Regions from separate parts of the Streptomyces sp. NBC_00252 genome, predicted to be linked through region 1. Evidence: riboswitches for the same ligand, from Rfam matches in the RefSeq annotation. Region 1 holds a riboswitch; each other region holds the start of a gene.
The links. A riboswitch is a leader RNA that binds a small molecule or an ion and turns the genes downstream of it on or off. The one in region 1 is predicted to bind S-adenosylmethionine.
Positions count from the first base shown of each region.

Region 2: linked by a shared signal. The riboswitch ahead of OHT77_RS32220 (aminotransferase class V-fold PLP-dependent enzyme) and the one ahead of OHT77_RS03320 (ABC transporter substrate-binding protein) in region 1 are both predicted to bind S-adenosylmethionine.
Region 3: linked by a shared signal. The riboswitch ahead of thrC (threonine synthase) and the one ahead of OHT77_RS03320 (ABC transporter substrate-binding protein) in region 1 are both predicted to bind S-adenosylmethionine.

Region 1 is NZ_CP108087.1:754,475-764,703, reverse strand. Features, by position in the region: gene OHT77_RS03340 (helix-turn-helix domain-containing protein) at 1-245, shown strand, start outside; gene OHT77_RS03335 (hypothetical protein) at 406-552, shown strand; gene OHT77_RS03330 (ATP-binding protein) at 616-1,062, shown strand; gene OHT77_RS03325 (LLM class flavin-dependent oxidoreductase) at 1,359-2,423, shown strand; SAM riboswitch class IV at 2,536-2,645, shown strand; gene OHT77_RS03320 (ABC transporter substrate-binding protein) at 2,877-4,511, shown strand; gene OHT77_RS03315 (ABC transporter permease) at 4,508-5,590, shown strand; gene OHT77_RS03310 (ABC transporter permease) at 5,594-6,574, shown strand; gene OHT77_RS03305 (ABC transporter ATP-binding protein) at 6,567-8,243, shown strand; gene OHT77_RS03300 (dipeptidase) at 8,240-9,466, shown strand; gene OHT77_RS03295 (DMT family transporter) at 9,575-10,229, opposite strand, start outside.
Region 2 is NZ_CP108087.1:7,260,821-7,271,049, forward strand. Features, by position in the region: gene OHT77_RS32190 (hypothetical protein) at 1-273, opposite strand, end outside; gene ctaE (aa3-type cytochrome oxidase subunit III) at 452-1,072, shown strand; gene qcrC (cytochrome bc1 complex diheme cytochrome c subunit) at 1,153-1,962, shown strand; gene qcrA (cytochrome bc1 complex Rieske iron-sulfur subunit) at 1,959-3,014, shown strand; gene qcrB (cytochrome bc1 complex cytochrome b subunit) at 3,011-4,648, shown strand; gene trpD (anthranilate phosphoribosyltransferase) at 4,782-5,846, shown strand; SAM riboswitch class IV at 5,921-6,037, shown strand; gene OHT77_RS32220 (aminotransferase class V-fold PLP-dependent enzyme) at 6,202-7,563, shown strand; gene OHT77_RS32225 (Lrp/AsnC family transcriptional regulator) at 8,062-8,343, opposite strand; gene OHT77_RS32230 (rhomboid family intramembrane serine protease) at 8,340-9,074, opposite strand; gene OHT77_RS32235 (hypothetical protein) at 9,234-9,473, shown strand; gene OHT77_RS32240 (NYN domain-containing protein) at 9,510-10,229, shown strand, end outside.
Region 3 is NZ_CP108087.1:4,753,720-4,763,948, reverse strand. Features, by position in the region: gene OHT77_RS20670 (alpha,alpha-trehalose-phosphate synthase (UDP-forming)) at 1-619, opposite strand, end outside; gene OHT77_RS20665 (glucosyl-3-phosphoglycerate synthase) at 721-1,665, opposite strand; SAM riboswitch class I at 1,834-1,990, shown strand; gene thrC (threonine synthase) at 2,008-3,324, shown strand; gene OHT77_RS20655 (MoaD/ThiS family protein) at 3,411-3,686, shown strand; gene OHT77_RS20650 (cold-shock protein) at 4,139-4,345, shown strand; gene groL (chaperonin GroEL) at 4,708-6,336, shown strand; gene OHT77_RS20640 (NADH:flavin oxidoreductase) at 6,588-7,718, shown strand; gene OHT77_RS20635 (metallophosphoesterase family protein) at 7,799-8,668, shown strand; gene OHT77_RS20630 (hypothetical protein) at 8,876-9,442, opposite strand; gene OHT77_RS20625 (tyrosine-protein phosphatase) at 9,613-10,229, shown strand, end outside.

The DNA.
Region 1 (10,229 bases):
CGGAACTCGCCCGCACCGCCGGACCCGATTTCACGCGCCGCCTGAACCGGCACGTGGTGCCCCGGCGCGGGACGCTCCGCCTCGCCCACCCGTCCGGGTGCGAACTCCACCTCCTCCGCGAGACGCTCGAACTCACAGCGGACGCACAGCAGTTGGTCGTCCTCCTGCCCGCCGACGACAGCACGGCCCAAGCCCTCGACGAACTCCGCCGGCGCTCGCACGGCCCGCTCCGCGCCATCTCCTGACCCACCCGGACCCCCTGCGAACGGCCCTCTGCCACCCCGTCGTCGCGGGGTGGTCGCGCGCTCTCCACCAGGTGACAGGGCTGAGTCGACGGGGCCGGGGTAGTCGGGACAGTGACGGAACGCAGCGCGATGAACACGGTGCCACGAGGAGAGGGGCGTCATGTCGGGCGTACTGGAGCGCATCAAGCGGTTCGCGAGAAGTCCGCAGGGGCAGCGCACGGCCGAGCAGATACGCCGAGCGGCCGCCGACCCGCGCCGCAGGGCGCAGGCACAGCGCCTGTTGGGCAAACTACGCGGACGCCGCTGAGCACATCCGCCCCACGGGGAAGTGGGGCGAGCGGCGCACACTACCGAAGGAGGATCGATCGCCATGGACAGTTCGTCACTCCGGGCAGTGGGCTGGGCCCGCACGCTTCCCTTGAACAGTGAAGTGAAGTCGGCCCGTGACTGGGCACGTCGGCACCTGGACGCGCTGGGCTGGACCACCACCGCGCCGGAAACGGCGGACGCCGTGGTGCTCACCGTCTCCGAGCTGGTGACCAACGCCCACCGACACGCCCACAGCAGCGCCCAGTTGGTGATGACGTGCGACGACAACTGTCTGCACGTCTCGGTGCACGACAGGTCGAGTGAGATGCCGACTCCCCGCGACGCCGACATGGAGCGCCTCGGCGGACGCGGCATGCTCCTCGTGGACGCCGTGGCCGACACCTGGGAGACCCGGCCCTGTCCGCACGGCAAGTCGGTCAGCGCCTGTTTCCACGCACCCGGGGCGAAGCCGCAGACGGCCGGCTCGCAGCGGACGCCGAAGGACTGAAGGCCGTTCGAGCCGCCGATCGGGCGGAGCCGACCGCGGCGGCCGTGGCGCGGCCGTCGCGAGGCCATTGACTTCCGGACCGAGGCCTCGGAAACTCGATCACATGCCCGAGGTCCTGCTGCTCACCAGCGAGCGTTGTATCGACCTCGTTCGCGTGGGCAGCGCGCTGTGTTGATCCCCTGATCCACTCCGCGATCCACAGTGCGTCCCCCTTTTTCGTGACGTACTCCCGTACGCACCGGCCCGGACGGTCAGTCGACGCTCCGCCGTCGGTCAATGCCGCGATCGGAAGCACGATGAGCCCGGAATTCCTCTGGTACATCCCCAACACCGTCGAGCCGGGTCACCGCGGCGACGACACGACGGACGGCTGGGGCTCCGTCGAGTACTCCACCGACCTCGCCCGCACGGCCGAACGCCACGGCTGGGGCGGCGCGCTCCTGGGCACCGGATGGGGCCGCCCCGACACCTTCACCGTCGCCACCGCCCTGGCCGCCAGGACCACCACCTTCAAGCCCCTCATCGCCGTCCGCCCCGGCTACTGGCAGCCCGCCCACTTCGCCGCCGCCGCGGCGACCCTGGACCAGCTCAGCCGCGGCCGGGTCCTGGTGAACATCGTCAGCGGCCTCGACAACCTCGCCGCCTACGGCGACGGACGCAGTGATCCCGCCCAACGGTACGAGCGCACACAGGAGTTCATGCGTCTCGTACGGCGGCTGTGGACCGAGGAGGACGTGACGTTCGACGGCGAGCACTTCCAGGTGAGCGGGTCGACCGTGGCCCCGCATCCCTACCGGACGGACACGAGAGCGCACCCGACGCTCTACTTCGGCGGCGCCTCCGAAGCCGCCGAGCGGGTGTCCGCGGCGGAGGCGGACGTCCAGCTCTTCTGGGGCGAACCCCTCGCCGGACTCGCCGAACGCATCGACCGCCTGCGGGAGTTGAGCAACCAGGTCGACCGCCGACTCAAGCCCCTCCAGTTCGGCCTGCGCATCACCACCGTGGTCCGCGACACCACGGAGGAGGCATGGCGGGCGGCCGAGGAACGCGTCGCCCGGATGGCGTCCGGCCCGGGCGACGAACTGACCTGGACCGGGAACCGCAAGACCGCCGTCGGACAACAGCGCCTCTACGACCTCGCCGCCCGGGGCGAGGTACTCGACACCTGCCTCTACACCGCGCCGGGCAGGTTCGGCGGCGGGGGAGCGGCGACGACCTGGCTGGTCGGCTCCGCCGCCGACGTCGCCACCGCCCTGGACAACTACCGCAAGCTCGGCATCACCCACTTCGTCCTCTCGGACACGCCCTACAAACAGGAGATCGCCCGCGTGGGCGACCAACTCCTGCCCCGGCTGCGCTGACCCCACGCAAGGGGGCTGCGTACAGGATTCGCCCCAACTCCCGTACTCCTCACCTTTGTTGCTCCCTGTGCGCCCTTGACGTCGGCAGAACAGTCGATCTACGGTGAGCGCGAGCTACGAGTACCGGTGATCAAGCCCTGGCTGGCCGGTCGGCAACCCTCGACGCGGCGGGGTGCTCCAGGTGACGGCTCGGCGGATGTTTCTGTTCTGCAAGTGCGTTTCCACCGGCCCCAGTTGCCGACGACACCCCTAGGAGGACGGCGTGGCCACTGCCCTCGTGCTGTGCTCCCGGCGTCACGTGGATCTGCTGCTGGTCTCCAGCTGTCTCTGTCACAGCTGACCCGTTCTTCACGCAGCCCACCACCCTCACCTTCACGCGACAGCGCGCGTCCGGCATGTCCTGCCTGCCGCACCCCTTTCGCGCACTCATCCATGCGGAGACAGAGACCAGCCATGGCACACTCCAGCACCGGCAGACCCCTTCGTTCCCTCGGCGCCGTATCCCTCGGCACCGCCTTCCTGGTCGCCGTCACCGGCTGCACCAGCAGCAAGACCACCACCGCGTCCGGCGGTTCGACGATCACCGTCGGCACCACGGACCAGGTGACCAGCCTCGATCCGGCGGGTGCCTGGGACGCGGGGTCCGGCACCATCGAGAGCGAGGTCTACGCGACCCTCCTCAGCGTGAAGAACGGCGCGACGGAGGTCTCCCCGGACCTCGCCGGCGGCATCAAGCTGACAGGGCCGAAGGACTACACGGTGACGCTCCGGAAGGGGCTGAAGTTCGCCAACGGACACGAACTCACCTCTTCCGACGTCAAGTTCAGCTTCGACCGCACCCTGAAGATCGCCGACGAGAACGGCCCGTCGTCGCTCCTGTACAACCTCGCCTCCGTCGCCGCCCCCACCCCGACCACGGTCGTCTTCACCCTCAAGTCCGCCAACGACACGCTGTTTCCCCAGGTGTTGTCCACCGCGGCCGGCTACATCGTCGACGAGCAGACCTTCCCGGCGGACAAGATCCTCGACGACAAGTCCATCGTCGCCGCCAAGCCGTGGAACGGCCCGTACGGTGTCACGAGCTACGACAAGAACTCGCTGGTCTCCTTCAGTGAAAACAGCGCCTACGGCGGCCAGTTGGGCACGCCGAAGACCAAGAACGTCCAGCTCAAGTACTACACCGACGCCAGCAACCTGAAGCTCGACGTCCAACAGGGCACCGTCGACGCCGTCTACCGCACCCTCACCACCGCCGACCTCTCCGACCTGGCCAAGAAGAAGGACATCAAGGTCCACACCGGCTCCGGCAACGGCATCCGCTACATCGTCTTCGACTTCAACACGCAGCCGTACGGCACGAAGACCAAGAACGCCGACAGGGCCAAGGCACTGGCCGTACGGCAGGCCGTCGCCGACTCCGTCGACCGGGCCCAACTCGCCCAGCAGGTCTACAAGAACAGCTACCAGCCGCTCTACAGCTCGGTCCCCGACGGCCTCACCGGCGCCGATGACTCCTTCAAGGCGCTCTACGGCGACAAGAAGGGCGGCCCCGACAAGGCAGCCGCAACCGCGCGGCTGAAGGCGGCGAAGGTGAGCACCCCGGTCACCCTCAACCTGCAGTACAACAGCGACCACTACGGCTCGTCCTCGGCCGACGAGTACGCCCTCGTCAAGACCCAGCTCGAAGCCACCGGGCTGTTCAAGGTGAACCTGCAGTCCACCGAGTGGACCCAGTACGGCAAGGACCGCGTCAAGCATCTCTACCCGCTCTACCAACTCGGCTGGTACGCCGACTACTTGGACGCCGACAACTACCTCTCGCCCTTCTACTCGGCCAACAGCTGGGTCGCCAACGACTACGACGACCCGGCCGTACGCGCGCTGATCAAGAAGGAGGAGACCGAGACCGACGCCGGCAAGCGGGCCGAACTCCTCAAGGAGGTCCAGGACAAGGCCGCCGCGCAGGTGCCGCTCCTGCCGCTGCTCCAGGGGTCCACGGCGATCGTCACCCGCGGCGAAGTCAGCGGTGTACCCGCCGAGTTGACCAGCGCGTACACGTTCCGCTGGGCGGGACTCGCGAAGAAGTGAGCGCCCTGACACAGGACACCCCCGGCGCCGTCGCCACCCCGGCCGACGGCGCCGCCGGGTACGGACTCGCCCGCTATCTGCTGGTCCGCTTCCTCCTCATCGTCCCCACCGTGTTCGTCCTCGTCAGCCTGGTCTTCTTCCTGATGCGGGCCACCGGCGACCCGATCAGCGCCGCCTTCGGCGACCGGCTCACCCCGGACCAGCTGCACGCCAAGCTCCATCAGGCGGGCTACGACCGGCCGTTGCTCACCCAGTACCTGGACTACCTCAGGTCCTTGGCGACCGGCGACTTCGGCCGCACCGTCACCGACAACGAGCCGGTCACCCACGTCCTGGGCACCTACGGCGCCGCGACCGTCGAACTCGCGGGCTACGCGCTTCTGGTGGCCCTCGCCGTCGGCGTCCCGCTGGGCATGGTGGCGGCCTCGTACCGGGACCGCGCGCCCGACGCGGCGCTGCGGCTGTTCGCCGTCCTCACCTACGCCACCCCCGTGTTCTTCGTAGGACTGCTGCTGAAGCTGGTCTTCGCGATCCAACTCGGCTGGCTGCCCGCCTCCGGCCGGGCCAGTACCGACGTGCAGCTCTTCCTCCAGAACCAGACCAGCACCACCGGCTTCAACCTCCTCGACGCCCTCCGCAGCGGCAACGGGGCAGCCGTGGCGGATGTGTTGCAGCACGCCGTGCTGCCGGGCGTCGCGCTGGGCCTGCTCGTCGCGGGCATCCTGCTGCGGCTGGTGCGCACCAACCTGATCGGCACCCTCGGCGCCGACTACGTCGAGGCCGCCCGCTCCCGGGGTGTCGCGCCGTTCCGCCTGGTCACCCGGCACGCCACTCGGCCCGCCCTGATCCCTGTCGTCACCGTTCTCGGACTCCAGGTCGCCGGGCTGCTCGGGGGAGCGGTGCTGACCGAGACCACCTTCGAGTGGAAGGGCCTCGGCTACGAGCTCGCCCACTACCTGACGGTCCGTGACTTCCCGGCGGTGCAGGGCATCGTGGCGCTGTTCGCCGTCGTCGTGGCGGTGACGAACTTCCTCGTCGACGTCGTCGCGGCCCTCATCGACCCCCGAGTGAGGTACTGAGCCGTGGCCCAACTCCTCGCACGACGGCCCACGGTGCTGCCGGACCGGCTGCGCGCCCGCCTGCGCACCGGCGGCCCGGTGCAGCGCGCCATGCTGCTCACCGGCGCCGCGCTCACCGTCCTGTTCCTCCTCACCGCCCTCCTCGGCCCGCTGCTCGCCCCGTACGGCTATGCCCAACTTCAGGACGGGGGGCGGCTGCTCGGGTCGCAGCAGCACCCGGGTGGGGCGCATCCGCTGGGCACCACCATCGCCGGGTACGACGTGCTGTCCCGCACGGTGTGGGGTGCCAGGACCGCGCTGGAGATCATCCTCGCCGCACTGCTGCTCTCGGTCGTCCCCGGCACCGTGCTCGGGCTGGCCTCCGGCTATCTCGGCGGCAGGCTCGACCGGTTGCTGGTCGGACTGGCCGACGCGCTCTACGCGTTCCCGCCGCTGCTGCTCGCCATCGTCATGTCGATCGTGATCAGCGGCGGCCAGTCCAGCCTCGCCGGCGGCCTCGGCGCGGCGGCCTGCTCGGTCGCCGTCGCGTTCGTGCCGCAGTACTTCCGTGTCGTACGCGCCGAGGTGATCCGGGTGAAGGCCGAGCCCTTCGTCGACGCGGCCCGGGTGATCGGCACCGGCACCTGGCGGATCATGTTCCGGCACGTGCTGCGCAACTCGGTGCGTACCCTCCCGCTCATCTTCACCATCAACGCCTCCGAGGCCATCCTCACCCTCGCCGGACTCGGCTTCCTCGGTTTCGGCATCGAACCCAACGCGGCCGCCGAATGGGGCTACGACCTCAACCGCTCGGTGGAGGACGTCACTTCGGGCCTGTGGTGGACCGCGATCCCACCCGGCCTGGCCATCGTGCTCACCGTCCTCGGCACCACCCTGCTCGGCGAGTGCCTCACCGACCTGGCCGACCCGCGACTGCGCAGACGTGGCGGTACGGCCACGAAGGCGACCGCCACCGGACCGGACGGAGGCGCGGACGATGACTGACCTCCTGCGCATCGAGAACCTGCACGTCACCTTCGCCACCGACGCCGGCCCCGCTCCCGCCGTGAAAGGCGTGAGCCTGTCCGTCGCCCCGGGGGAGGTGCTGGCCCTGGTCGGCGAGAGCGGCAGCGGCAAGACCGTCACCGCGAGGTCGGTCCTCGGGCTGCTGCCCGCCACCGCGACCGCCCGCGGCCGGGTCCTGCTCGGCGACGGCACCGCAGACCCCGCCGAGGACGTCCTCACCGCGTCCCCCGCCCGGCTGCGGGCCCTGCGCGGCACCCACGCCGCGATGGTCTTCCAGGAACCGTCCACCGCGCTGAACCCGGTCTACACCATCGGCTGGCAGCTCACCGAAGGCCTGCGCGCCCACGGACACGGCGGCACCAAGGCACAGCGCCGGGCCCTGGCCGTCGAATGGCTCGACAAGGTCGGCATCCCCGACCCGGCCACCCGCGTGAACCACTACCCCCACCAGTTGTCCGGCGGCCAGAAGCAGCGCGCCGTCATCGCCATGGCCCTCGCCCTGGGCACGCGCCTCATCGTCGCCGACGAACCGACCACCGCGCTGGACGTCACCGTCCAGGCGGAGATCCTGGAACTCCTGCACCGCTGCCGCACCGACTTCGGCACCGCCGTGCTCCTCATCACCCACAACATGGGCGTCGTCGCCGACCTCGCGGACCGGGTCGCGGTGATGAGCGAGGGCGAACTCGTCGAACAGGCCCCGGTCCGCGACCTGTTCGCGGCACCGGAACACCCGTACACCCGCGAACTCCTCGTCGCCGTACCGGTGTTCGGTGAGCAGTACCGCACACCGGCGCCCGCGGCGGACGACGCGCGGCCCGTCGTACGGGCCGCCGGTCTGACCGTGGACTACCCGGGGAGACTGGGCAGGAAGGGGTTCCGGGCGGTCGACGACGTGAGCTTCGAGATACGGCCCGGCGAGGTGCTCGGCCTGGTGGGGGAGAGCGGCAGCGGAAAGACCACCATCGGCCGGGCCGTCGCGGGACTCACGGACGTGACCGGCGGCCGACTCGACGTGTTCGGCGAGCCGTTGACGACCCGACGGCGGACACACGGCCGGGCCGGCCACATCGGCTACGTGTTCCAGGACCCCGCCGCCAGCTTCAACCCACTGCTGACCGTCGCCGACAGCATCGCGGAACCCCTGACCGTCCACCGGCGTGAGCTGGGGGCCGCCGCGATCCGCGCCGAGGCCGACGCACTGCTGGAGTCGGTCCACCTGCCGCGCGGCTTCGGCGACCGCTATCCGCACGAACTCAGCGGCGGCCAGCGGCAGCGGGCCGCCCTGGCCCGGGCGCTCGCCCTGCGGCCCCCGCTGATCGTCGCGGACGAACCGACCTCGGCCCTCGACGTGTCCGTCCAGGCGAAGGTCCTCGACCTCTTCGCGGATCTGCAGCGGGAGTTGGGCTTCGCCGCGCTGTTCATCAGCCATGACCTCGCGGTCGTCGAGCAGGTCGCCGACCGTGTCGTCGTCCTGCACCGCGGCCGGATCGCCGCATCCGGTTCCACCGCCCAGGTGTTGGGCAGTCCACAGGACGACTACACACGACGGCTGGTCGCCTCCCTGCCCGTCGCCGACCCGGTACGGCAGAGCCGCCGCCGGGACCGGACCACCCAGACGCTGGACGAAGGAGTCGCGACCGCATGACCGACACCGTGACCGATGTGGTCGAAGAGGTGCTGAGAAGCACCCCTGTCTTCGACGGCCACAACGACCTGCCCTCGGCGCTGCGCGCCCGCTCCGGCTACAGCGTCGAGGGCCTGGCCGACGGCCGCCCCGACCTCCACACCGACCTGCCCCGGCTGCGCGCCGGCGGGGTCGGCGCACAGTTCTGGTCGGTGTTCGTGCCCTCGAACCTGCCCGAACCCGAGGCCGTGGTCGCCACGTTCGAGCAGATCGACGCCGTGTACCGGCTCGTCGCCCGCTACCCGGACAGCCTGCGGATCGCCTACACCGCCGACGACGTCGAGCGCGCGCACGCCGACAGACGCATCGCCTCGCTGCTCGGCATCGAGGGCGGCCACAGCCTGGCCGAGTCCCCTGGCGTCCTGCGGTCGTACGCGCGTCTCGGCGTCCGTTATGTGACCCTCACCCACAACGACAACACCACGTGGGCGGACTCCGCCACCGACGAACCGGCCGTCGGCGGCCTGAACGACACCGGCCGCGCGATCGTCGCCGAACTCAACCGCACCGGCGTCCTCGTGGACCTCTCGCACGTCGCCGACTCCACCCAGCGCGCGGCCCTCGCCGCCTCGACCTCACCGGTGCTGTTCAGCCACTCCTCGGCACGCGCCCTCAACGATCATCCGCGCAATGTCGCCGACCCGGTCCTGGAACTGCTGCGGGACAACGGCGGGGTCGTCCAGCTCACCTTCGTCCCGTACTTCATCTCCGCCGAAGTCGCCGAATGGGGACAGGAGTTGCAGGCGGAACGCGAACGGCTCGGGCTGTCCGCCCAGTCCTGGACCTGGCCGCGCGCACCACGCCCGGGCGAGGACCCGGCCCGGGTCGCCGAGGAATTCGCGACGGCCTCCGCCGCGTCCGCCGACGACCGGCTGCGGCGCTGGACCGAGCAACACCCCCACCCCGAGGTGACCGTGGCGCAGGTCGCCGATCACGTCGAGCACGCCCGCGAGGTGGCGGGCCGGGACCACATCGGCCTCGGCGGCGACTACGACGGCGTCGACCACCAGCCCGTCGACCTCGCCGACGTCTCCGGCTACCCGGTGCTGCTGCGCGAACTCGCCGACCGGGGCTGGTCCCGGGCCGACCTGGAGGCACTGACGGGCCGCAACGTCCTGCGCGTCCTGCGCGAGGCCGAACAGCGCGCGACGGAGCCGTTGTGGCCCACGGTCCCGTTGCGCTGACACACCCGCTGACATACCCGCCGACACACCAACTGACGTACCCGCAGAGCCCATTGATCCGCCCGCGCCGTGGAGGGGGACCGGCGCGGGCGGAGTCTCGGGCGCGGGTCAGTCCTGCGCCGCCCGCGCCGGTCCTGAGACGTCGACCGGCTCGCCGACGGCCGCGGGCTCGGCGAACGGTGGCTCCTCAGGGGCCGGCGGCGAGGCCGACTCGGGCGCGCTCTTCGGCTGACGGCGCGACAGCCCGACGCCGACCAGGCACAGCGCGCCGCCGGCGAGCGCCAGGCCCGAGGGGAACTCCCCGAGGGTGGGCCAGGCCAGCAGCACGGTGATGGCGGGCACGATGTATGTCACCGCGCCCAGCCTCCCCGCCGGCATGTGCGCCAGCGCGTACGACCAGGTCCAGAAGGCCAGTGCCGTCGGCAGCAGTCCCAGGTACACGACCCCGGCCCAGTTCCCGGCCGACGCGTGGCTCAGGTCGGTGAAGAGCTGGCCCGCGAAGGGCAGGCAGGCGATGGCGCCGATCGTGCTGGCGTAGGCGGTGATCTGCAACGGTGACGCGTGGGACAGCGCGGGCTTCTGGAAGATGACGCCGACCGCGTGACCCGCAGCCGCTGCCAGGCAGAGCAGCACACCGAGGACGGCCGAGTCGCCGCCCCCGCTGGAGGCCCCGGCCAGCGCAGCGCCCACGAAGGCCACCGCGAGGCCGATCAACAGGGGTCGCGGGAAGCCCTCGTGCAGCAGGAACCCGGCGAGCAGCGCC
Region 2 (10,229 bases), 6.5 Mb from region 1:
CCCGATGAGCACCAGCACCGGCGGGCAGTTGAAGACCTCGTCCTTCACCTGACGGCACAGCCCCATGCCCCCCATCGGCGCGGCCTCACCGTCGAAGACACAGACGTCGATCCCGCCCCGGTCCAGCTCCTTCACGACCGCCGCCTGCGTCGCACACTCCAGGAACTCCACCAGCGGCGCGTCCGGAGCCGGCCTGCGCCCGGTCGCCAGCCGCACTTGCTCGCGGGTGTTGGAGTCGTCGCTGTAGACGAGCACCGTGGCAGTCGGCTGCATTGTTCCTCCGCGTCGTCGATCGGGAACCCCGGGTACCGATGCGGCGGATGCTACTCCTTTGAACACCCCGTCAACACCTGTTGGAACACCCCTGCGATGGGCCATACGGGCAGTACACACGCTGCGGACACTCCGAACGGCACCCCCCGGAGTGAGGGCGGGATAAGCGACCGACATAATGTCGGTCGTGGCGACAGCAACGACAGTAGAAACCGGGCACGCGCACCCGTCGGTCAACCGGCCGAACCTCACCAGCGTCGGAACCATCATCTGGCTGAGTTCCGAGCTGATGTTCTTCGCGGCCCTCTTCGCGATGTACTTCACCCTGCGATCGGTGACCGGTCCGGATCACTGGAAGGAGATGGCGAGCCATCTCAACCTTCCGTTCTCCGCGACCAACACCACGATCCTGGTGCTCTCCTCCCTCACCTGCCAGCTCGGCGTGTTCGCGGCCGAGCGCGGGGATGTGAAGAAGCTCAGGGGCTGGTTCATCATCACGTTCGTGATGGGTGCGATCTTCATCGGCGGTCAGATCTTCGAGTACACGGAGCTGGTGAAGAAGGACGGCCTGTCGCTGTCCTCCGACCCGTACGGCTCGGTGTTCTACCTGACCACCGGCTTCCACGGCATGCACGTGACGGGCGGCCTCATCGCCTTCCTGTTCGTCCTCGGACGTACCTACGCGGCAAAGAGGTTCACCCACGAACAGGCGACCGCGGCCATCGTCGTGTCCTACTACTGGCACTTCGTCGATGTCGTCTGGATCGGCCTCTTCGCCACGATCTACTTGATCAAGTAGTCGGGCCCGATCCCGCGCGCAGCCAAGAAGCGCACATTCCAGAAGCATCGACGCAGAAGATCCTGACACCGGGGTAATCCGTGAAAAAGCTCTCCACACGACGACGCCATCCGCTGGCGGCGGTCGTCGTCCTACTCCTCGCGCTGGCGGCAACTGGGGGGCTGTACGCCGCGTTCGCTCCCGCGAGCAAGGCGCAGGCCGACGAGTCCGCCCAGTCCCTCGCCATCGACGAGGGCAAGAAGCTGTTCGCCGTCGGCTGCGCAAGCTGCCACGGCACCGGCGGTCAGGGCACCTCCGACGGTCCGAGCCTTGTGGGCGTCGGCGCCGCGGCGGTCGACTTCCAGGTCGGCACCGGCCGTATGCCGGCGCAGCAGCCGGGTGCTCAGATCCCGGCCAAGAAGGTCATCTACTCGCAGGCCGAGATCGACCAGCTCGCGGCGTACATCGCCTCGCTGGGCGCCGGTCCGGCCATCCCGACGAAGAACGAGTACGGGCCGGAGGGTTCGGACATCGCCAAGGGTGGCGAGCTGTTCCGCACCAACTGTGCCCAGTGCCACAACTTCACCGGCAAGGGCGGCGCGCTGACGCACGGCAAGTTCGCGCCGAGTCTCGAGGGTGTCGCTCCGAAGCACATCTACGAGGCCATGCAGACCGGCCCGCAGAACATGCCTTCCTTCCCCGACACCACGCTGTCGTCGAAGAACAAGAAGGACATCATCGCGTACCTCAACGCGGTCAACGGCGACAACACCGAGAGCCCCGGCGGTCTTGAGCTGGGCGGTCTCGGTCCGGTCAGTGAGGGTCTCTTCGCCTGGATCTTCGGTCTGGGCGCGCTGATCGCGGTAGCCGTCTGGGTCGCCGCTCGGACCGCAAAGGCCAAGAAGTCATGAGTAGCCAAGACATTCCAGAAGAGAACCTGCCCGCTGAGCAGGACGCGCACGGCGCGGTGTCGGTAGCGGACGAGCACGACCCGTTCGCCGACCCCGGACTGCCCCCGCACGAGCACCGTGTCCAGGACATCGACGAGCGGGCCGCCAAGCGGTCCGAGCGCGTCGTCGCCTTCCTGTTCACGCTGTCGATGCTCCTCACGGTCGGCTTCATCGCCTCGTACGTGGCGATCCCGTCCGACAAGTCGATCTTCGTCTTCCCGATCGGTCACATCAGCGCGCTGAACTTCGCGCTGGGCCTGACCCTCGGCGGAGCGCTCTTCACCATCGGCGCGGGCGCGGTCCACTGGGCCCGCACCCTGATGTCCGACGTGGAGATCGCCGACGAGCGGCACGCGATCGAGGCGCCCCCCGAGGTCAAGGCCAAGGTCATGGCCGACTTCAAGGAGGGTGCCAAGGAGTCGGCGCTCGGCCGTCGCAAGCTGATCCGCAACACGATGTTCGGCGCGCTGGCCCTGTTCCCGCTCTCCGGCGTCATGCTGCTGCGCGACCTGGGCCCGCTGCCGGGGACGAAGCTCCGCCACACCCTGTGGTCCAAGGGCAAGCTCCTCGTCAACATGAACACGAACCTGCCGCTGCGTCCCTCGGACGTGGCCGTCGGCTCGCTCACCTTCGCCAAGCCCGAGGGCCTGGAGGAGACCGACGAGGACTTCCAGACGGAGATCGCGAAGTCCGCGCTGATGATCGTCCGGCTCCAGCCGGACAACATCAAGGACAAGCGCGAGCTGGAGTGGGCGCACGAGGGCATCGTCGCCTTCTCGAAGATCTGCACCCACGTGGGCTGCCCGATCTCCCTGTACGAGCAGCAGACGCACCACGTGCTGTGCCCGTGCCACCAGTCCACCTTCGACCTCTCCGACGGTGCCCGAGTGATCTTCGGCCCGGCCGGTCACGCCCTGCCGCAGCTGCGCATCGGCGTGAGCGACGAGGGTTACCTCGAGGCGCTCGGCGACTTCGATGAGCCCGTCGGTCCTGCATTCTGGGAGCGCGGATGAGCACTACGACGAACACTGACTCGCGCTCGCGCGAGAAGGCACCGGCCGGCGAGAAGATCGCCGACTGGGCGGACGGACGCCTGGGGATCTACTCCCTGGCCAAGTCCAACATGCGCAAGATCTTCCCCGACCACTGGTCGTTCATGCTGGGTGAGGTCTGCCTCTACAGCTTCATCATCATCATCCTCACGGGTGTGTACCTGACGCTGTTCTTCCACCCGTCGATGAACGAGGTGACGTACCACGGCAGCTATGTCCCGCTCCAGGGGCAGCTGATGTCGGAGGCGTTCAACTCGACCATGCACATCTCCTTCGATGTGCGCGGTGGTCTGCTGATCCGGCAGATCCACCACTGGGCGGCGCTGATCTTCCTCGCCGGCATGTTCGTGCACATGATGCGGGTGTTCTTCACGGGCGCGTTCCGCAAGCCGCGTGAGGTCAACTGGCTGTTCGGCTTCCTGCTGTTCGTCCTGGGCATGTTCACCGGCTTCACCGGTTACTCGCTCCCGGACGACCTGCTCTCCGGCACCGGTGTCCGCTTCATGGAGGGCGCGGTCCTGTCCGTGCCGATCGTCGGCACGTACCTGTCGTTCTTCCTCTTCGGCGGCGAGTTCCCGGGCGGCGACTTTGTCGCGCGGTTCTACTCGATCCACATCCTGCTGCTGCCGGGCATCATGCTCGGCCTGGTCGTCGGCCACCTGATCCTGGTCTTCTACCACAAGCACACGCAGTTCGCGGGCCCCGGAAAGACGAACAACAACGTCGTCGGCATGCCGCTGCTGCCGGTCTACATGGCCAAGGCCGGAGGCTTCTTCTTCCTGGTCTTCGGTGTCATCGCGGCCGTCGCCGCGGTCGCCTCGATCAACCCGATCTGGTCGATGGGCCCCTACCGGCCGGACATGGTCTCCACGGGCGCCCAGCCCGACTGGTACATGGGCTTCTCCGAGGGCCTGATCCGTGTCATGCCGGGCTGGGAGATCAACTTCTGGGGTCACACGCTCGTCCTGGGTGTGTTCATCCCGCTGGTGATCTTCCCGCTGGTCCTGGTGTCGATCGCGGTCTACCCGTTCATCGAGGCCTGGGTCACCGGCGACCGGCGCGAGCACCACATCCTGGACCGCCCGCGCAACGCCCCGACCCGTACGGCCTTCGGTGCCGCGTGGATCTCGTGGTACTTCGTCCTGCTCGTCGGTGGCGGCAACGACATCTGGGCCACGCACTTCCACCTGTCGATCAACTCGATCACCTGGTTCGTGCGCGTCGGCTTCTTCGTGGTGCCGGTGCTGGTCTTCATCGCCACCAAGCGGTTCTGCCTCGGCCTCCAGCGCCGGGACCGGGACAAGGTGCTGCACGGCCGCGAGTCCGGCATCATCAAGCGCCTGCCGCACGGTGAGTTCGTCGAGATCCACGAGCCGCTCAGCCAGGACGCGCTGCACACGCTCACCGCGCACGAGCAGTACGTGCCGGCCGCGATCGGCGCGACCGTCGACGACAACGGCGTGGAACGCAAGGTGAAGGGCTCCGAGAAGCTGCGCGCCAAGCTGAGCGAGGCGTACTACGGCGAGGAGTCCCAGATCCCCAAGCCCACCGTCGAGGAGTACAAGGAGATCACGAGCGGCCACGGCCACCACTGATCGCTGAGGCGTCGCCACGCCACAGTCGAAGGGCCCCGTCCGAACACCGGACGGGGCCCTTCGCCGTGTCCCGCGCTGGATAGGGTGGGGGCGGTATTTCAACCAGGTTTCTACGACACCCAGGAGCGGCCGTATGAGCGCTGTGACCCCCGCTGGAGGCGACACCGCGGCGGCCCGTTCCTGGCCCGACGTACTGAGCGCGCTGCTGGCCGGACAGGACCTGAGCACCGCCGACACGGCGTGGGCGATGGACCGGATCATGAGCGGCGAGGCGGCCGACGCGCAGATCGCGGGCTTCCTGGTGGCGCTGCGGGCCAAGGGCGAGACGGTCGAGGAGATCACCGGGCTCGTCGAGACGATGTACGCCCACGCGAAGCCGCTGCACATCCCGGGACCGGCGGTCGACATCGTCGGCACCGGCGGCGACCGGGCGAAGACGGTGAACATCTCGACGATGTCCGCCATCGTGATCGCCGGGGCCGGCGCGAAGGTCGTCAAACACGGCAACCGCGCCTCGTCCTCGGCGAGCGGTTCCTCGGACGTCCTGGAGCGGCTCGGCATCAACCTCGACCTGTCGCCCGAGCGGGTCGCGCAGGTGGTGGAGGAGGCCGGGATCACGTTCTGCTTCGCGGCCAAGTTCCACCCCACGATGCGGTTCGCAGGGGCGGTCCGGCGGGACCTGGGGGTGCCGACCGCGTTCAACCTCCTCGGCCCGCTGACCAACCCGGCGAAGGTCACCTCGTCGGCGGTCGGCTGCTTCGACACCCGCATGGCCGGGCTGATCGCGGGCGTGCTGGCCGAACGGGGTTCCTCCGCGCTGGTGTTCCGCGGTGACGACGGTCTCGACGAGCTGACCACCACGGCCACCTCCCGGGTGTGGAACGTCCGCGACGGCAAGGTCACCGAGGAGGCCTTCGACCCCCGGGACGTGGGCCTCGAACTCGTCCCGGTGGAGGCCCTGCGCGGTGCCGACCCCGAGTACAACGCGGACGTGGCCCGCCGTCTCCTGGACGGCGAGACGGGCCCGGTGCGGGATGCCGTACTCCTGAACTCGGCGGCCGCCCTGGTGGCCCTCGAGGCCGGGGACGGGCCGTTGGCGGACCGGATCAGGGCCGGGATGGAGAAGGCGCGGGAGTCGATCGACTCCGGGGCCGCGAAGCGCACGCTGGAGCGCTGGGCGGCCGCCAGCAACGCGTGACCGAGTGGGTCGTCGTCCCGCGATCCGGACACGGGTTGCGGGACGACGATCACATCGCGTAAGTTTTCTGACCAGGTCATGAGTGACAGTCATGAGGCCCCGGCCGACTGTCCGGCAACCCTCCGTCCGTGGCGGGGTGCCCCGGGTGAAGACCAGGCCGTAGGCAGCGAGGTCTGCGGCAAGCGCGGGCCCCTCGAAAGACACCAGGGGTCCTGGTCATCGAGGGAGCCCTCTGTGAGCAAGCGAATGCGATAGGGCGTCGAGCCCCGCCTCCGCATACCCCCTTCTTCTTTTCCTGCGCCGCAGCCGTGTCGGCTCGCGCAGTGAATTCGCCTGCCTCTCACGGGAGTTCACCATGTCTGTCGCCACCGTTGCCGCCGCCCAGACCATTTGTGCACCGCTGCCCGTTCTCGGCCGGGATGTCACCGTCCCGCTCGTCACGGGCGGCGAGGTCACCTACGCGGCGCTCGACTACGCGGCCAGCGCCCCCGCCCTCCAGCGCGTCTGGGACGACGTCGCGGCCTACGCCCCGTACTACGGCAGCGTGCACCGCGGCGCCGGCTACCTCTCGCAGCTCTCCACCGACCTGTTCGAGAACGCCCGCAAGACGGTCGAGGAGTTCCTGGACTGCCGTCCCGACGACCAGCTGATCTTCACTCGCTCCACGACGGACTCCCTGAACCTGCTCGCCGCGGTGCTCCCCGCCGACTGCCAGGTCTTCGTCTTCGAGACCGAGCACCACGCGTCCCTGCTGCCCTGGAAGGACGCCCGGGTCACCTACCTCAACGCCCCGCGCACCCCGGGCCAGGCCGTCGAGACCCTGGAGCAGGCCCTCGCCGCCCGCGACCCCTACGGGCCGGCCCTGGTCTGCGTCACCGGCGCCTCGAACGTCACCGGCGAGCTGTGGCCGGTGCGCGAACTGGCCGCCGCCGCGCACGCCCACGGCGCCCGGATCGTCCTGGACGCCGCCCAGCTCGCTCCGCACCACCCGGTCTCCGTCCAGGACCTCGACGTCGACTGGATCGCCTTCTCGGGCCACAAGCTCTACGCCCCCTTCGGCTCGGGCGTCCTGGCCGGCCGCGCCGACTGGCTCCAGGCGGCCGACCCCTACCTCGCGGGCGGCGGCGCCAGCCGCAAGGTCACGCGGCGCGAGGACGGGGGAGTGGACGTGGAGTGGCACGACAGCGCCGCCCGGCACGAGGCGGGCTCCCCGAACGTCATCGGCGCCTACTCCATCGCGTCGGCCTGCAAGGCGCTCACCGAAGCGGGCTTCGACACGCTGGTCGCCCGCGAGCAGCACCTGATCGAAAAGGTACGGGCGGGCCTGGCCGAGGTCCCCGAGGTGAAGGTCCTGTCCCTGTTCGGCGACGACGCCCCGCGGGTCGGCGTGATCTCCTTCGTCGTCGACGGCTGGAACAGCTCCCACTTCGCCGCCGCCCTCTCCGCCGAGTACGGCATCGGCGTCCGGGACGGCCTCTTCTGCGCCCACCCCCTGCTCCGCACCCTCCTGGGCACCGACCCCCAGACCCAGGGCGAATGCGGCGCCCCCGAAGCGGCCCCCGGCGAAAAGTCCCTCAACGCCATCCGAGTCAGCTTCGGCGCAGGCACCCCCGACGAGCACGTCGACCGCTTCGTAGGCGCGGTCCGCGAGTTGGTCACCAAGGGAGCCAAGTGGACCTACCACACAGAAAACGGCCGCTGCGTCCCGGCGGTGTGATCTCGCCTGACGTCAAGCGGATGCCGTGAGGATCGCGGGGCGGTGCCGATCTGCGGCTCCGCCCCGCGGGCGCGAGCAGTCACGACGAGCGGCGCTGTACCCGGCGGTCCGAGGCGCCCCCGGTCCGATGCAACAAGCCTCAGGCCGATCCCCTAAAGGGCGCGGGGCTGTGTCGATTTGCGGCTCCGCCCCGCGGGCGCGACCAGCCACGACGAGCGCCGCTGTACCCGGCGGGTCCGAGGCGCCCCCGGTCCGATGCAACAAGCCTCAGGCCGATCCCCTAAAGGGCGCGGAGCGGTGTCGATTTGCGGCTCCGCCCCGCGGGCGCGAGCAGTCACAACGAGTGCCGTTGCATCCCGGCGGGCCCGAGGCGCCCCCGAACCGATGCAACGAGCCTGAGAGCAACCCCCTCAGGGGCGCGAGGAACTGCGCGACCAGCCACGACGGACCGGTCACCCGCAGACGATCCGCGCCCCCCACCCCACTACGCGCCCAACCTCACGAGTCCAACCCGATGGCGAACGCGGCCTCGAGGTCATGCTGTGAGTACGTCCGGAAGGCGACGTGCGTATCCGTCCCCTCCACCCCGGGGATCTTGCTGATCCGCCCAGGAATCACCTCGGCCAGATCCTCGTGCTGCCGCACCCGAACCATCGCGATCAAGTCATACGTACCGGTGACAGAGAAGACCTCGCTCACAGATTCGAGCGCGGCGATCGACTCGGCGATCTCCGGAATCCGGTCCACGCTGGTCTTGATGAGGACGATCGCGGTGATCACGGCTGGTTCTCTCCCTCGGGGACCGTTGCTGGGGCGGCCCCAACTCTAGTCGTACGACCGAATCGCACCCACGCGTAGCCGAACCCGAGCGTGAAGCCCACGAGGTGGGCGAGGTACGCCACCCCCGGCCCCGTCGCCGCCTGCCCCGCCGCCAGCCACTGCAGGGCCGCCCAGAACGGCAGCACGACCCACGCGGGGAAGCGCAGCGGCAGGAAGAAGAGGAAGGGGAGGAGGCTCGTCACGCGCGCCCGGGGGAACAGGTACAGGAACGCCCCGAGGACCGCCGAGATCGCCCCGGACGCGCCGACCAGCGACTGCTCGGAGTCCGTGTTGGCCACCGCGTAGCCCAGCAGCGCGAGGTACCCGCAGACCAGGTAGAACAGCGTGAACTCGACCCGGCCCAGCCGTTCCTCGGTCATCGCTCCGAAGACGTAGAGGAAGAGCATGTTGCCGAGGAGGTGGACCCAGCTGCCGTGGATGAACAGGGCCGTGACCGGGGTCAGCGCCTCGCGGGTGGGGTGGGCGAACAGTTCGGCGGGGACCACGCCCCAGCGGCGGAAGTACGCCCGTTGCGCGGCGAGCAGCGTGTCACTGGTGCCGTAGGACGGGACGAAACCCGAGGCCGGGCCCAGGACGAAGATCAGGCAGCACAGGCCGATCAGGGCGTAGGTCATCGGTGCCGATGTGCCGCGGAACGTCCTGACGAGGGCCGAGCCCCAGTTGCTGATCATGGCTACAGAGCATGACGTAACGGGACGCAACGGGACAGGGTGAATCGCCGCTGCGGACGGCCGAGCGGTGAGTACCCGCCAGGCCGTAGGGTTACGAGCCACACGCGCCGGGGAAACCGGCGATCACGGAAACTGGAACGAAGGAAGCGGACAGCCACGATGACGGTTCCCCTGCCGACCGCCTCGACGCGGTGGCGCTGCACCCTCTGCGGCAACCTCACGCGCTTCGACGTGACGCGCTCGTCGAAGGTCGTGGAGTACCTCCACCTGGACCTGGCCGGTGAGCCGAAGGTGGAGGAGCGCGAGGTGGTCAGTGAGACCATCGAGTCGGTGCGCTGCCGCTGGTGCAACGCCGTGGATCAGGTGGAACTCGTGGACAGGCCGGGCGCCGCCTCCTGAGAGGGAGAGGCCCCGCACAGACATTGGGGTGTGAGGATGGTGGAGAACTCAGGCGGGGGGCCGGGCGACGGCGCCGCCGAGGTGCTCGACCGTCCGCTGCCCGACGGTGTGCGGAGGCGGGTCGTACAGATCGTCTCCGACGGCTTCGGCGGCCTCACCGTCGCCGAACTGCCCGCGCAGCTACGACAGTACGCCCGCTTCGCCCCCAACCGGCGCGCCAAGTTCGCGGGCAACGCGATGGCGGCCGCGCTGGAGACCGATCCGCTGTTCCGGCAGCGCATCGGGGAGAAACTCAGAGAGGCCCAGTCGGAACTGGCCGGTGCCCTCGACTCCGGCTCGCCGCCCCCGGCCGCGGACCCGCTCGATGTGGCGGCCGCGGCCTATGTTCTGCGCCCCACCGGCTGGGTGAAGCTCGTCACCGCCGCGGGCGAGGAGGCGCTGCGCGCCGACGCCGAGCGCGCCGACGAGGAGAGCCGGGCCGAACTGGAGCGGCTGCGCGAGGAGTTGGCGCAGGCGCGGGACGCGACCCGGGCCGAGACCGAGCGGCTGCGCACCGAGCTGGACGCGGCGAAGAAGGAAGCGGAATCGCTTCACCGCAAGCTGCGTGCCGCCCACAGTGACGTCAAGCGCGGCGAGGCCGCCCTGCGCAAGCTGCGGGCCGAGACGGACGCCGCGCGCGCCGAGAGCCAGACCCAGGTGTCCGCCGCCGAGAGCGAGAGCCGCCGTCTGAAGGCACGCCTGGGCGAGGCGGAGGCG
Region 3 (10,229 bases), 4.0 Mb from region 1:
GGTCCGCGCCGAGCATGCCCGTCAGCAGTTGCTCACGGATGTCGTCCGGCAGCATCCGGAAGTAGTCGGCCGGCGCCCACGGCGTGTGCGAGAAGTGGCCGATGCGCAGGTCGGGGCGCAGCTCGCGCAGCATCCCCGGGACCAGGCACAGGTGGTAGTCCTGCACGATCGCGACGGCCCCCTCGGCCGCCTCCTGGGCCAGCGCCTCCGCGAACGCCCGGTTGTACGCCTCGTACGACGCCCACTGGCGCCGGAACTCCGCGTCGAAGACCGGCTCGAGCGGGGTCTGGTACAGCATGTGGTGGACGAACCACAGCACGGAGTTGGCGATGCCGTTGTACGCGTCGGTGTGCACGTCGGCCGGGATGTCCAGCATCCGTACGCCGTCCTCGCCCACCCCCCGCCGCACCGCCTCGCGGTCGCCGTCGGAGAGCGCCGAGCACACCCACAGCGCGTCGGCGTCCGGCCCGATGGCCGAGAGCCCGGACACCAGCCCGCCGCCACCGCGCTTGGCGCGCAGCGAACCGTCGTCGCCCACCTCGTAGGAGACGGGACCGCGATTGGACGCGACGAGCACCTGAGCAGCACCGCGAGGGGGAGTGGAAGCCGTGGAAGCCATACGCCACAACCTAGCCCGGCCCGGAAACGCTCAAACGTACGGACGGCCGTTGGCGGACCGTATGAGTCCGTATACGACCGTCCGTGACCGTCTGCGCCCGGTTATGCGACCTTGCGGGACTGGTATTCGGTGATGTCGACCATCGGGGGCCGCTCCTCCGTGTCGACGGAGTAGGTGCGCGGCTCGAATCCGTCCGGGCCCCGCTCGAACTGCGTCAGGGACGGCCGGATGAGGTGGCCGCGGGCCAGCCGGAGCTGGGCCGTGCGGTAGATCTGCGCGGCCATCCGGCCCAGGGCCTGCCCGTCCTGGTGCCGGTGCTTGCGGACGCCGACGTCGACCTGGGCGAGGGCGTCGAGGCCCACCAGGTGCAACGCGTCGACCAGCATGCCCAGTTCGACGCCGTACCCGACCGGGAACGGCAGCTGCTCCAGCAGCGAGCGGCGGGCCGCGTACTCGCCGCCGAGCGGCTGCACGAAACCGGCCAGCTGCGGCCAGTGCATGTTCAGCAGCGGGCGGGCCATCAGCTCGGTGACCCGGCCGCCCTGTCCGGCAGCGCCGCCGAGCGGGCGGTCGTACATCGCCTTGACGAGGTCGACGCCGGGATCGGTGAGCAGCGGGCCCACGATCCCGGTGACGAAGTCCGAGGAGAACTCCTTCAGGTCCGCGTCGACGAACGCGACGATGTCACCGCTCGTCACCAGCAGCGAGCGCCACAGCACCTCGCCCTTGCCGGGCACGGCGGGGATGCGGGGCAGGATGTCGTCACGGTGCACGACCCGGGCGCCCGCCGCGGCGGCCACCTCGGAGGTGCGGTCGGTGGACCCGGAGTCGACGACGACGATCTCGTCGACGAGCGGGACCTGCTGCATGAGGTCGTGACGGATGATCGCGACGATCTCGCCGACCGTCGCCTCCTCGTTCAGCGCGGGCAGCACGACGGAGACGGACTGCCCCGTGCGGTGCTTGGCGGCCAGGATCTTGTGCAGCGGCCGGTCCGTCAGGGACCAGGAGCGAGTGCTCAGCCAGTGCTCGACATCTTTCAGCACGTTGCGCGGCTCCTCTACGTTCTCTCGGCGAGAAGGGGTCACACGGTGTGTGTGATCCGTCTCGCGGTTCGGACGGCTCTCTTCAACTGTCCTGGCCTTCGGTTACAGTCTTGAACAACGCTGATGACCATCGCATGTCGGGGGCCGTCGGCGTACACAATCGAATACCGCTCATCCAGAGGGGCAGAGGGATACGGCCCGATGAAGCCCCGGCAACCCTCCAGCCGGTCTTGGCACTCAGCTGCACGCTGACGTGGTGAGGCTCCCGGCTCGGGAAGGTGCCAAATCCGTCTCACGGCGAGATGCGTCGTGAGGAAGATGAGGAGAAAGGGCCTCCCCTCCATGGCTGCGCAGACTGTCGCAAGCACCACGAACTCCGCGAACCCGGACACGATCCCCGCGAACACCGTCGATCTCGGCCCCGCCGCCGCGCTGTCCTGCCGCGAGTGCGGCCACCGCGTCCCCCTCGGCCCGGTCTTCGCCTGCGAGGAGTGTTTCGGCCCGCTGGAGATCGCCTACGACTTCTCGTCCTACGACACCGAAGAGCTCCGCAAGCAGATCGAGGCCGGCCCCGCGAACATCTGGCGGTACGCGCCCCTGCTGCCCGTCCCCGCCGACGTGGCCGACAAGCCGAACATCAACCCCGGCTGGACCAAGCTCGTCCAGGCCGACAACCTCGCCCGCGAACTGGGCGTCGACGCGGGCAAGTTGTTCGTCAAGGACGACTCCGGCAACCCGACGCACTCCTTCAAGGACCGCGTCGTGGCCCAGGCGATCGAGGCGGCCCGCGCCTTCGACTTCACCACCCTCTCCTGCTCCTCCACCGGCAACCTCGCCGGCGCCGTCGGCGCCGCCGCCGCCCGGGCCGGCTTCCGCTCCTGCGTGTTCATCCCGCACGACCTGGAGCAGGGCAAGATCGTCATGGCCGCGATCTACGGCGGCGAGCTCGTCGGCATCGAGGGCAACTACGACGAGGTGAACCGCTTCTGCTCCGAGCTGATCGGCGACCCGGCCGGGGAGGGCTGGGGCTTCGTCAACGTCAACCTCCGGCCGTACTACGCGGAGGGCTCCAAGACCCTCGCGTACGAGATCTGCGAGCAGCTGGGGTGGCGGATCCCGGACCAGCTCGTCGTGCCGATCGCCTCCGGGTCGCAGCTCACGAAGATCGACAAGGGGCTCCAGGAGCTGATCAAGCTCGGGCTCGTCGAGGACAAGCCGTACAAGATCTTCGGCGCGCAGGCCGAGGGCTGCTCGCCGGTGTCGGTCGCCTACAAGGCGGGGCACGACGTCGTACGGCCGCAGAAGCCGAACACGATCGCCAAGTCGCTGGCGATCGGGAACCCCGCGGACGGTCCGTATGTGCTGGACATCGCTCGGCGGACCGGTGGGGCGGTCGAGGACGTCAACGACGAGCAGGTCGTCGACGCGATCAAGTTGCTTGCGCGGACCGAGGGGATCTTTGCCGAGACCGCGGGTGGGGTGACCGTGGGGGTGGCGAAGAAGCTGATCGAGAGCGGGTTGCTGGATCCGACGCTGACCACTGTCGTGTTGAACACCGGTGATGGGCTCAAGACGTTGGATGCGGTTGCCGGTACTGGGCTCACCGCGACCATCCGGCCGAACCTCGAGTCGTTCAGGGAAGCTGGACTCGCGTCCTGAGCGTCGTTCTTTGACTGCGGGCCCGTGGGGGCTGGTCGCGCAGTTCCCCGCGCCCCTGAGGGCATCATCTGACCGGAGGTTTCATCGTGAGCGTTAGTGTCCGCATCCCTACCATTCTCCGCACCTACACCGGTGGGCAGGCCGAGGTGACCGCCGAAGGTGGCACCCTCGCCGAGGTCATCAGTGACCTCGAGAAGAACCACGCCGGGATCTCCGCCCGGGTGCTGGATGATCAGGGCAAGCTGCGGCGGTTCGTCAACGTGTATGTGAATGACGATGACGTGCGGTTCGAGCAGGGGCTGGAGACGGCCACTCCGGACGGGGCCGGGGTGTCGATCATTCCGGCCGTCGCCGGTGGCTGAGCGGTCGTTGATCGGCGCCGAAAATTACCCTCGGTAACGCCGATTACCAAGAGTTCATCGAATTGCCCCCTCCGTGAGAGAAGCGGAGGGGGCAATTCTGCATGGTTGAGCGGGGTACAGTTGGGGAACGCGCTCCACTCCGCATGCCGGACGCATATGAGTACCCGCTCCGCGTGCGATGAGAAGCAGCCAAAGTGTGCATTCCTTTTGCGCGTTATGTTCTCTTTGTGGAGCCCGACTTGCCCTGAAGTCGGGCGAATTCTCCGTATATTCCCGACCGGTCCTGCCCGGAATTCTCGTCTGATTGACCTGTTGCAGACGGCAGTTGGACGGATACATTCGGCCGCGGTCGACGCGTTCCGGCGCACGCCCCCAATCCTGTGGGGGGTGAGGTCTGACCCGGATCCGCGAAGTGCGGGTCCGTGCAAGGGCCAGTAATAGGGGAGTTAGGCATGGCTCAGGGCACCGTCAAATGGTTCAACGCGGAGAAGGGGTACGGCTTCATCGCGGTCGACGGTGGTGCGGATGTTTTCGTCCACTACAGCGCGATTCAGATGGACGGCTACCGCACCCTGGAAGAGGGTCAGCGGGTCGATTTCGAGATCTCGCAGGGTCAGAAGGGGCCGCAGGCGGACATGGTCCGGCTCGCGACCAGCTGAAGCACGCGCCGACGAACAGCAGCGACGTTCTTCGTTCCTCACCGAAGGGCTCGTACTCCTGGGGGGTCACCTCCTGGGGTACGGGCCCTTCGGCATGTCCTGAGCATGCCTCGCGCGGGTGACGCGCGGGTCCCGCGCGTCCCGCTGGGAAGGGGCCCAGAACTCGGGAGCCGCTTGCACTCGACCATGCCGAGTGCTAATCATTGGCGTTAGCACTCTGAAGGTGAGAGTGATAACGAAGGACCGGGTCGGTGAGGCCCGCAGGCCAGGTGGTGCAAGGAACCACGAGGCAGGCAGGCCGTCCGTCGCGGGCGCCAGCGCGGTCCGGAGCAATCCACCCCAGTCCGGGAGGACCACTTCACATGGCCAAGATCATCGCGTTCGACGAGGAGGCACGGCGCGGTCTCGAGCGCGGGATGAACCAGCTCGCCGACGCCGTCAAGGTCACCCTTGGCCCCAAGGGCCGCAACGTCGTCCTCGAGAAGAAGTGGGGCGCCCCCACGATCACCAACGATGGTGTTTCCATCGCCAAGGAGATCGAGCTCGAGGACCCGTACGAAAAGATCGGCGCCGAGCTGGTCAAGGAAGTCGCCAAGAAGACGGACGACGTCGCCGGTGACGGTACGACCACCGCGACCGTCCTCGCCCAGGCCCTCGTCAAGGAGGGTCTGCGCAACGTAGCCGCGGGCGCCAACCCGATGGCCCTCAAGCGCGGTATCGAGAAGGCCGTCGAGGCCGTCTCCGGTGCCCTGCTGGAGCAGGCCAAGGACGTGGAGACCAAGGAGCAGATCGCTTCCACGGCCTCCATCTCCGCCGCCGACACCCAGATCGGCGAGCTCATCGCCGAGGCGATGGACAAGGTCGGCAAGGAAGGCGTCATCACCGTCGAGGAGTCCCAGACCTTCGGGCTCGAGCTCGAGCTCACCGAGGGTATGCGCTTCGACAAGGGCTACATCTCGGCGTACTTCGCCACCGACATGGAGCGTATGGAGGCCGTCCTCGACGACCCGTACATCCTGATCGCCAACTCGAAGATCGCCAACGTCAAGGACCTGCTCCCGCTCCTGGAGAAGGTCATGCAGTCGGGCAAGCCGCTGCTGATCATCGCCGAGGACGTCGAGGGCGAGGCCCTGTCCACGCTGGTCGTCAACAAGATCCGCGGCACCTTCAAGTCCGTCGCCGTCAAGGCTCCGGGCTTCGGTGACCGTCGCAAGGCCATGCTCGGCGACATCGCCATCCTCACGGGCGGCGAGGTCATCTCCGAGGAGGTCGGCCTCAAGCTGGAGAACGCGACCGTGGATCTCCTCGGCCGCGCCCGCAAGGTCGTCATCACCAAGGACGAGACGACGATCGTCGACGGCTCGGGCTCGGCGGACCAGGTTGCCGGTCGCGTCAACCAGATCCGCGCCGAGATCGAGAACAGCGACTCGGACTACGACCGCGAGAAGCTCCAGGAGCGCCTCGCCAAGCTCGCCGGCGGCGTCGCCGTCATCAAGGCGGGCGCGGCCACCGAGGTCGAGCTCAAGGAGCGCAAGCACCGCATCGAGGACGCCGTTCGCAACGCGAAGGCGGCCGTCGAGGAGGGCATCGTCGCCGGTGGCGGCGTCGCGCTCATCCAGGCGGGCCACGTCTTCGAGAAGCTCGAGCTCGAAGGTGACGAGGCCACGGGCGCCGCGATCGTGAAGCTGGCCCTCGAGGCCCCGCTGAAGCAGATCGCCGTCAACGGTGGCCTCGAAGGCGGAGTCGTCGTCGAGAAGGTCCGCAACCTGCCCATCGGTCACGGCCTCAACGCCGCGTCCGGTGAGTACGTGGACATGATCGCCGAGGGCATCATCGACCCGGCGAAGGTCACGCGCTCTGCCCTGCAGAACGCCGCGTCCATCGCCGCGCTCTTCCTCACCACCGAGGCGGTCATCGCCGACAAGCCCGAGAAGGCCGGTGCCGGCGCGGGCGCCGGTGGCGGCATGCCGGGCGGTGACATGGACTTCTGATCGACCTCTGGTTGATCAACGGTCTTACCGAGGGCGGTACTTCCTGTTCCGACAGGGGGTACCGCCCTCGGGCATGTCCGGGGGCGGGTGCCTTCCGGACCGGTGTCTTCCGGGGTCGGCGTGGCCGGGATCACAGGGCGGGGTGCCGGGCGGGCGGAATGAGGGGCTTGGCCGTGGGGTTGTCGTTGACGCATGATCGATGCATACGCACATACCGACTGGTACCCAGTAGTTACGAGGAGCCCCCACACGTGTCTACGACCGCCCCCGCCTCCCGAGCCGCCGACATCCTCGGCCGCCCGATCACCCTCAACGGCCTGACCGTCCCGAACCGGATCGTGATGGCGCCGATGACCCGGCAGTTCTCGCCGGGCGGCATTCCCGGTGATGACGTGGTGTCGTACTACTCCCGCCGCGCCGGTGCGGGCGTCGGCCTCATCGTCACCGAGGGCACCTACGTCGGCCACGACTCGGCCGGCCAGAGCGACGACATCCCGCGCTTCCACGGCGCGGAGCAGCTCGCGGGCTGGGCGAAGGTGGCCGAGGGCGTGCACGCGGCGGGCGGCACGATCGTGCCGCAGCTGTGGCACATCGGCATGGTCCGTGAGCAGGGGCAGCCGCCGTACGTGGACGCGCCTGCGGTGGGCCCGTCCGGGCTGCGGATCGGCAGTGACGAGGTCACCGGCAGGGCGATGACGCAGCGGGACCTCGACGATGTCATCGGGGCGTTCGCCGAGGCGGCCGCGGCGGCCGAGCGGATCGGGTTCGACGGGGTCGAGCTGCACGGTGCGCACGGGTATCTCCTCGACCAGTTCCTGTGGGCGGGCACGAACCGCCGTACGGACGCGTACGGGGGTGACGCGGTGGCCCGTACGAAGTTCGCGGCGGAGATCGTGGCGGCGGTCCGGGAGACCGTGTCGCCGGAGTTCCCGATCATCTTCCGGTACTCGCAGTGGAAGCAGGAGGTGTACGGGGCCCGTCTCGCGGAGACCCCGGAGGAGTTGGAGGCGATCCTGACTCCGCTCGCGGCGGCCGGTGTCGACGTCTTCCACGCGTCCACTCGGCGTTACTGGGTTCCCGAGTTCGAGGAGACCGGGTCCGAGCTGAACCTCGCGGGGTGGACGAAGAAGCTCACCGGGAAGCAGACCATCACCGTGGGGTCGGTCGGGCTCGACGGGGACTTCCTCAAGGGGTTCCGTGGTGAGGGGGCTCCGGTCAAGGGGATCGACGACCTGCTGGACAGCCTGGAGCGGGACGAGTTCGACATGGTGGCCGTGGGCCGGGCGTTGCTGCAGGATCCCGAGTGGGCGGCGAAGGTGCTCGCGGGGCGGGTCTCCGAGTTGGCGGCGTACGACGCGGCGGCGTTGAAGTCGCTCAGCTGAGCCTCCAGTTGTGAGTTCGGGGTGGTGGGGGTGCCCGGGATCTGTCCGTGCCCCCCTGACTCCGGCTAGCGTTCGCGCACATGAGGATCCTGCACCTGTCCGACACCCATCTGGAGCGCACCGACGCCCCCAACCGTCACGGCATCAACGCGACGGACTCGCTTCGGCTGATGCTGGGGGAGCTGCGGCATCAGCGGGGGGTGGACGCGGTCGTCGTGACGGGGGACATCGCCAACGACGGGGCCGTGGAGGCGTATGCGGCCGTGAAGGAGCTGGTGGGCGGGTTCGCCCGGCTGATGGGCGGGGTGCCGGTCTTCTACACGACCGGGAACCACGACGAGCGGGAGGCGTTCGGGAAGGTGCTCGGGAGCGGGCACGCGACCCCGGACGCCGTGTTTCCGGCGGAGTTCGGGTGTGCCGCCGTCAGTACGGTCGGCGGGTACCGGTTCATCACGCTGGACTCGCTCGTGCCGGGGGAGGTGTACGGGCAGCTCAGCCCGGCTCAACTGGACTGGCTGGGCGAGGAGTTGAGGACGCCCGCCGAGCACGGGACGGTGCTCGCCTTCCATCATCCGCCGATCTCCCTCGACACGCCGATGCAGCGGGCCTTCGGGCTCACGAACCCGGGGGAGCTGGCGGACGCGATCCGGGGGAGCGACGTCCGGGTCGTGCTCACCGGGCACTTCCACCTCCAGCTCTTCGGCTTTCTGGAGGCGACACCGGTGTGGGTCACGCCCGGGGTCGTCAACCGGATCGATCTCACCACCGCCTACGGCACGGAGCGGGCCGTGCGCGGTGCCTCCGCCTCGCTCGTCGAACTGGGCGGGGAGACCGGGCCGTTGTTCCACACCTTCCACGCGCGGGATCCCCGGGCGCACGAGACCGTGTACCAGCTGGACGCGGAGCAGGTCCGGTCGGTCGTCGAGCGGCATGCGCCCAACGGGGCGTAGGGCGGGCTGTGTTGGCGAAGTGGTGCGGGAAGCGGGTATAGTAGATCTTGAGCCCGTCGCCGTAACTCCGGTCGGCTGGTGCTGCGTTGGTGGTCCAAGGAAAGACGCCCCGCTTCCCGCGGGGAAATGCAGGTGCAAGGCCTGCCCGGCGCTCCGATGAAGTCCCCGTCCCGCATCGCGCGGGGCGGGGACTTTGCTGTGCGGGTGCTAGAGGTTGCCCAGCGGTTCGATGTCCACGTGCACCGGGGTGCCCCAGACCCGCAGCACCTCGTAGTCCGTGAACTCGTGGACGAGGCGGTACGCCATCGCCGGCCGGGAGCCCCGACGTTGGGCCGTGAGGTACAGCTCGGCCTCGTGGCGGTCGCGGCGCGGGGTGCCGCAGAGCTGCCAGGCCTGGCCGTTCCAGAGTTCGGGGAGCCAGCGCTGCTGGGCCTGCGGGCGGTCCTCGCGGACGCCGTAGCGGGACGGGGTGGTGTCGGTGGGCCGGGGCGCCGCCGGGCCGTTGAACTCGGAGCGGCGGGCCGAGCGGCGGCGGGTCTCGCAGAGCAGGCAGAGGTCCGGGGCGCTCTCGTCGACCGGGCCGTTGGGGTGCTCCAGGCAGCGCGTGGTGGGCGCGGAGCCGCTGACGCTGTCGTCCAGCAGGTCCAGGGCGCGCTTGAGGTCCGCCTTGACCTCGTGCAGCCGGGCGTCGGGGGTGTCGGACGTGAGCGCCTCGCCGTGCTCGCCGAGGAGGCGGAGGGCGCGGCCTAGGGCGGTCTGCTGGGCGTGGTTCATGGTTCTGTCGACCATAGTCTGCTTTGCCGCGCCGGGGGCGGAGGGGGCTGCGCCGTGGAGGGGCAGGGTGGGCGCGTTGCGCACTGGTGGCACAAACTGCCATCCATGCAGAAGGAGCCATTCCCCTTCCGTTCACCCGGGCGTCGGTGAGTGCACACAGCATCCACCGCATGAACAAGCTCACGCTCGCCGGTGCCGCCCTGGCGCTCACCGCCGCATCCGTCTCCCTCGCCGCGCCCGCCGCCCTCGCCGCACCCGCCCGGCACACGGCCGCGACCAGCCGTATCCCCTTCACCGCCGCGACCGTCACCGCGAACGACGACGGCTCGTACCGCGTCGTCTGGACGGCCCCCGGGGTGCGGTCCGTGACCGTACGGGCGAACGGGCATGTGGTCGCGCGGGGCGGTGCCCGGGGTGACGTGACCGTGCGGGGGCTCGCCGCCGCCGACCGGCAGTGGTTCGACCTGGTGCCCGCGCGCGGGGGTTCGCTGCGGCTCGCCGACCGGCTCGTGAAGCTCGACGGGGCGGTCAACTTCCGTGACGCGGGCGGCTATCGGACCGCCGACGGGCACTGGGTGAAGATGGGCGAGATCTACCGCTCCGACGCCCTCGACAAGCTCACCGCCGCCGACCTCGCGAAGCTGAAGCGGCTCGGCATCCGCGTCGACTACGACCTGCGGACCGCCTCGGAGCGTACGGCCGCGCCCGACCGGGTGCCGTCCGGTGCGCGGTATGTCGTGGCGGACGTGCTGGCCGGGTCCTCGACCATGACCAGCATGCCCACGAC